2 regions of the Paenibacillus sp. M-152 genome follow, and region 1 is predicted to be linked to the other one. Evidence: riboswitches for the same ligand, from Rfam matches in the RefSeq annotation. Region 1 holds a riboswitch; the other holds the start of a gene.
The links. A riboswitch is a leader RNA that binds a small molecule or an ion and turns the genes downstream of it on or off. The one in region 1 is predicted to bind cyclic di-GMP.
Positions count from the first base shown of each region.

Region 2: it holds a riboswitch for cyclic di-GMP, as region 1 does, so the genes downstream of both, EGM68_RS02480 (transglutaminase-like domain-containing protein) here and EGM68_RS06290 (glycosyl hydrolase) in region 1, are expected to answer to the same signal.

Region 1 covers NZ_CP034141.1:1,420,928-1,424,352, forward strand. Annotated here, with positions in the region: gene EGM68_RS06285 (sugar phosphate nucleotidyltransferase) at 410-1,786, shown strand; cyclic di-GMP riboswitch class I at 1,942-2,023, shown strand; gene EGM68_RS06290 (glycosyl hydrolase) at 2,037-3,425, shown strand, end outside.
Region 2 covers NZ_CP034141.1:545,984-549,408, forward strand. Annotated here, with positions in the region: gene EGM68_RS02475 (LPXTG cell wall anchor domain-containing protein) at 1-474, opposite strand, end outside; gene EGM68_RS02480 (transglutaminase-like domain-containing protein) at 834-1,643, opposite strand; cyclic di-GMP riboswitch class I at 1,656-1,737, opposite strand; cyclic di-GMP riboswitch class I at 1,778-1,856, opposite strand; gene EGM68_RS02485 (helix-turn-helix transcriptional regulator) at 1,964-2,839, opposite strand; gene EGM68_RS02490 (DUF445 domain-containing protein) at 3,423-3,425, shown strand, end outside.

The sequences.
Region 1 (3,425 bases):
ATACGCTATGCTGCTCCTGTAGAGCAAAAACGCCATTGCGGTAGTCGACGAAGGCAATCTTGGCAAGGCGTTACGAAACCTCGATTACTAGAAGCTTGTAAGCACAGCGGGCAAGGCCCGAAAGCGTGAGATTTTTACAGGCTGACCGGACTTAATAATGTCCGGTCGTGCCTTTTGCACCACAAGGTATGATCGATATGATGCATTTTTTGAGTAGCGCAGGAATGGATTTGAATCTGGAGAAGCGATAGCGTTCGCCTTTGGACCGGGATTCAAACCTTGATACGATTTTATACAATCGAATGAATCCCGGTCCAACAGCGATCGTAAGATCAAATCGAGCCCGTAGCGGGTCACTCAACCTTGCCCCATTCGATCACCAACCAATATAGAGAGGAAGTGGAGATTTATGAAGCTCGTACTTTTGTCTGGTGGTTCCGGTAAAAGATTATGGCCGTTATCCAACGATTCCCGTTCCAAACAATTTTTGAAGGTCCTGGAGAGCCCGGAAGGGATTTCGGAATCCATGGTACAGCGGGTATGGAGACAATTGGGAGACAACGGATTATCCGAATCCTCGTTTATTGCGACAGGGAGAGCGCAGGTCGAAATGATCCAGAGTCAGATCGGTTCGAATACGCGCATCATTGTTGAGCCGGAACGCAGAGATACCTTTCCTGCGATTGCGCTGACAGCGACTTATCTATATTCCATTGCGGGTGTTTCGCCTGATGAAATTATAGCTATATTGCCTGTAGATCCTTATGTAGAGGATGCTTTCTTTGCTTCCGTAGCCCAACTCGAACATACACTTCAGGAGAGTGAAGGAAAGCTTGCACTAATCGGGGTTGTCCCTTCCTATCCTTCAGAGAAATACGGTTATATTATTCCGAAAAACGATGCCACTCAAGGTAGCACAGGCTACCGCGAAGTGAGCCATTTTCAAGAGAAACCCGACCGGGAGCAGGCGGAGCGTCTAATGGAACGCAATGCTCTATGGAACTGCGGGGTTTTTGCATTCAAATTAAGCTATTTGCTGGATATTTTGGCATCCAAGGGCCTGCCGCTGAATTATGAAGAAATGCAAAAACAATATGCGTCTCTGGAAAAAATCAGCTTTGACTACGAAGTAGTCGAGAAGGAAAAAGACATCGTGGTGCTTCCGTACGATGGTTTTTGGAAGGATCTAGGAACCTGGAATACACTCACAGAAGAGATGTCTCATCAGCAAGTGGGTAGAGGGGTAGTAACGGAAGATTGCGTCAATACGAGTCTTATTAATGAGTTGGACATTCCTGTGGCGATCATTGGAACGAATGATCTGATTGTAGCCGCTAGCCCAGATGGCATTCTTGTGACCAATAAGGCAGAAAGTCCACGCATCAAGGAAGTGCTCAAGGCTCATGATCAGCGTCCAATGTATGAAGAACGTCGTTGGGGACAGTATCGGGTTGTAGACTATGTAAAGTATGACGAGGGTAATGAGGTACTGACCAAACGAATCCGCGTACACAAAGGTAAAAATATCAGCTACCAGCTTCACTTCAAACGAAGTGAAATCTGGACCATTATTAGCGGCGAAGCGGAAATTATTTTGAATGAGAAGCTGCATAAAGTAAAGGCCGGTGACGTAGTTCGCATCCCTGAAGGGACGAAGCATAGCATTTTGGCTGTAACCGATGTGGATTTGATTGAAGTTCAGACTGGCTCTGAGTTGGTTGAAGAGGATATTGTACGCTTTTGTATGGATTGGAATGAAATTTCTCGTCATCAATTTATCTCGTAATTATTTGCGTAAAAACGTAAAAAAGAAGATTTGATGAAAAATAATGGCCCAAACTGTCGAAATTGGGCGAAAACCTGTAAATTCATGAACATGACCTATTAAATTTTGGTAAAAAAAAGTCGATACTTAGGGTAAGAAGGAATCCAAACTCCTTCCAACGATAAACGCAGCCCTGTCGAAAGACTGGTACGCAAAGCTAAAGGGCCTTCCCGTAAGGATGGCAGCCTGGCTACCGAAAGGAAGAGCTAAAGTGAGATTCAATTTTATTCCTCTGTATCGACTGATACGTCATGTACTCCCCGTTGTTATACTTTTTTCTTTGTTTCCCGTCGGCTTTGGTGATTCTCTGTCTGTGGTGAATGCCGCTTCATTACAACCTGTTAATTCGGACGCTTCTACTCAGGCCCGTGAACTATACAATTATTTACTCAGCATCTCTGGAAAGAAAACAGTCACTGGTCAGCATGATTATTTGGAAAGTCCAGATGAATTAAGCAACAAGGTCCAAAAAATCAGCCAGGCGTATGTGGGTTTGCACGGCTATGAGATGGGAGCCATCTCTGGTCAATCCGACACTACAGAAGCAGCACAACGTAAAAATGTCGTCGATAGCGCTATTCGTTGGAGCAGAGCTGGTGGCATTGTGACGATGACTTTTCATGAAGCGTTGCCGGGTAGACCGCTGACTTGGGCCAATGTGCAGGCGAAAGTAAGTCAGGCGGAGTTCAATAAATACGTGACACCAGGCACTACGCAGTATAACCTCTTCATTGCCGATCTGGATAAGGTCGCTGTATCGTTAAAGCAGCTTCGTGATGCAGGTGTTCCAGTATTGTGGAGACCTTATCATGAAATGAATGGTGACTGGTTCTGGTGGGGAAACAAAAACAATTTCAATCAGCTATGGAATATCATGTACGACCGTTTTGTAAACACGCATCAGTTGAACAATCTGCTGTGGGTGTGGAGTCCCAATGCTCCCAATTCCTACACTGTCCCGTATACCCCGAAATATCCGGGGGATGACAAAGTGGATATTTTGGCAGTAGACATCTACAACAATGATTTTAAGCAAAGTCATTATGAAGGACTGCTCGGGTTGGCACGGAATAAGCCGATTGCCATTGGCGAGCATGGTGAGATGCCTAGCTCTGAGGTGTTGCAGGCACAGCCCAAATGGGTGTATTCCATGACTTGGGGCAAGATGCTGACTGAGAATAACACAACCAATCAAATACAGGATTATATGAACGATTCGAGGAGTTTGACACGGGATGATGTGAAAAATGGGCTGGCAGCAATCCAACAACCTGGGGCAGATGTGCCGACTTTACCGGATGAGGGACAAAGTGAGCCTATCCCGGTTCCGCCAGTAGTAATCGTACCCCCAGCTCCGACTCCTCCTTCTGTTCCTGATGTAGTATATGTGAACGGGCTGCGGGGCGAATATTTTAACAATATGAATGTGAACGGCAGTCCTGTTTTGATCCGTACAGACAGCAAGCTGGATTATAACTGGCGCGCCGTTGCTGCTGATCCTAAGGTAAATGCCGACCAGTTCTCGGTTCGCTGGACAGGTAAAATCAAACCACAATACAGCGAGACCTATACATTTACAACTATATCCGATGATGGTATT
Region 2 (3,425 bases), 870 kb from region 1:
TCCATCTGTATTCGTCAAAGGAGACGTAATATCTGTGTAAATTTGGAATTGCTCAGGTAATTGAAAGGTAAAGGTGTCTCCAGCTTTATACGTATGGTTCGGCAGTTCCCATTCATAGCCTAAATGGATGGCGGAACCAATATCAATACGGCTATCGGGATTATACACTGCATCAATAACACTTCCAGTAGAATCTGTAAGGGTTAGCTTGGTTAAAATACTTTCTTGAGTTGCCCTAACTTCAGAAGTTGAGCCAGCAGTTGGTTCAGGGACTGGAGCCGGGACAGCAGGTGGGATGTTAATTGGCTCTGAGGGCATTGGATAAACATCGTTAGTCACACTCTGAACCGGATCGGTTCCTGGGGTCACTGGCAGAGTAGAGTCGGGATTTTGTGCATAAGCTTGTGTTGTGCTGAACAAACACTGCAAAAAGAGCAATAGCGCAACCGTTGCTGTATTCCATTTTTTTCTCATACGGTAAACAAATCTCCTATTCTTAAAATACTCTTATTTAACGGCTAATGGTTATTCCTTCGAGGTCGAGAGAACTGTATTTATATATTCATCATTCATTCATATGATGCTATGTTAGCCGCATTAATTACTTGTTCAGAATTTATGAAAATTCATGTTCGGGGATGAACCTCCTCCTTTTGTCTCGAAATTAGATAATGGTTGGAAATCTCATTGTCTTCCTGGACTAGAATACATGCCACATCTCAACAATTTCTCAACAAGGATAGAAAAAGAGCCTTGATCATGTGATCAAGGCTCTTCAAGAAATATAGTTCTATTTTTCATTTTTTAATAAATATGAATTTAAAACATTGATATTAATATTGCTTTGTTTTAATGTATTTGGAGGGATCTTTGACCATTTCGAATTTCTGTTTACCCATATACAGTGCTGCATCTACTGTAGTGTCTACGACCACCCACTGATTATCGATGTAGACCTCATTCCAGGCATGATAAGCGTCCACGTAGGAAGATTTGCCCATAACCAGCTTGGTTGGTACATCTACACTTCGTAACATAGCAGCCATCAGTGAAGCATAACCATAACAAATATCTTTTTGAGAGCTTAACGTATGATCAATTTGTGGCAGATAGTCAGTCGTTAAGGCAAAGGCCTGATTGGAGTCATACTTGATATGACTAATTACGTAGTCATAGATTTTTTGCAGCTTCTCGCGATCGGTTGTTGCACCTTGGGTTAACTCACGGGCTTTTTGAATCGCTTGATTAGTACTACTCCAGTTAATATTTTGAACGGAATTAAGATACACTGCCTTGCTATCGTTTAGCTTTAACTCGATCGTATCTTGTCCTATCACTTTATATTGATTACCACTAAGCTGTTCCAAAATACTGATGTTATAGTTCCCATTACCCATTTGGAGAGGAAATACTTCTTCGGATTTCCCGGGTGTTAGATTATAAGAGTATTTTTGTGCATCTTTGGTAACCAAAATCTTGGTTTTAACGTTAGGTTTAACAGGGTAGCGCACACTGACCGTCCCATGATTTACATTGTTTTGGTCCAACCATGCAACACTATCAGCAGCGTAAATTGTCGAATTTAAGAGAATTGCGGACAGCATGAAAAATAGGAGAAGTGTGGAAAGTATCATTTTCCCCATAAAAAACTTCCTTTCGGTGGCCAGGCTGCCATCATCAATAGAAGGCCCTATAGCTTTGCGTCCCTGCCTTTCGACAGGTTTGCCATTTCGTATAAAGTTTTCGGGAAAAATAAGCACGACAAAAAGCCACTTCAACCGGTAGCTGGCTGCCATCATACAGAAGGCCCTGTAGCTTTGCGTCCTTGCCTTTCGACAAGTTTGCCATTTATCCTGAATAGCTTGTACTATTATTCTATCAGTTAGGTACTCTATTAGGCAAGTTTAAATCTCAAATTTTCGCTATTTATCGACAAAGCAAGCTTGGAGATTATACATAAGACCTATTTTATACGGTTTCCCCATTTTTTGCGATAGGAATGAGGCGTTTCTCCAATGTGCTCTTTGAACAGATTGATAAAATGACTTGTGTTGGGAATGCCGACATATTGTGCGATGTCCACAATAGCTACATCACTAGTTTTAAGCCAGCTTTGAGCAGCCGTGATACGAACATTAATAAGATACTCAATAGGGGAAAAGCCAATCTGTTTTTTAAAGTTTTTAGCCAGGTTGAACTTGTTTAGACCAAACATTTCTGCTAGCGAATCCAGCGTGATCCGTTCGCAATAGGATTGATCTAGATATTGCTTTACCTTGCGCACCTCTGCCGTTCCATCTGAATTCGCATTGGGATTGGCGTAGGGGTGCTGTAAAATAATCGTTAACAAGTCAACGATTATCCTGGATGAGAGCAGTTCAGAGGATAAGCTTCGTTCTGGCTGTACATGTAATAAGGTACGCAGCTTGTCCAGTACTGTATTTGAATCCTTTAGTGAAATTACCGGCTTATTGTGTTTATCGAATTGTTCGTAGAAATGGTCAATAAGATTGCCATATAGATTCACACTAATAAACTCCCATGTCTTCTGACAGGAAGTTTTGTACTGTACATATTCTTCGCAATTAATAAAAAGCATATCATGAGGTTTCAATATATAATCCTTGCCCCGGTATTGTAATTCCCCTCTCCCGGACAGAGTAAAAAGGAGCAAAAAAGAGGTGAGCTTTTGCCGTTCCATTACATAAGCATCTGTTTTGAAATAGCCTATTTCCTGTATATAAAAGAGGGATTTTTTAGCAAAAGCAGAGGGTGTACATATAATTGCAACTGGATCATCGCTCCAGACATACTGGGCATTTTTTTGGTTTGTTGTCATATCCAATTCCTTTACAAAAGAACAATTTTAGTAAGACAATTGTAGTTTGTTTCATGAATATCCTTTTAGAACCGGAGTTCCCATTTACAAAGGTTATTTTATCACATTAAAGTATATTCATGTATCGATTTGGGGTTATACATCATATAACAAAATTAACCAGAAGGCACCTATTTGAAAAGGATAAGGTCATTCTGGAATTTATTCCTTAAATTGATGGAATAAAGAATGAGGTTGGAAATAATTAATTTCCTCAATGAATATATCGTAATCTTGCAATTCCACTTTTTGAGGCATTTATCCTTTAGGTTGCAAGAAAAATGGGACCATAATTCGACAAAATGATTCAAAGGGCTCATTTTGTTAGAAAATAGTTGTAACTTAATTGTTGTGATTTTGTTCACGAAAATGTATGGATAAGTGTGGTTATGCGAACTCAATTTAAGCTAATGTGCAAATTTTAAATATCATGCAATTTGTTGACAATAGAGTATGGTTACCTTTGGTATCTGCACAGGCAATGATATGATGGTACTACAGATGTAATGAAACAAATTTTACAGTTAGTTTGGAGGACTACATGATG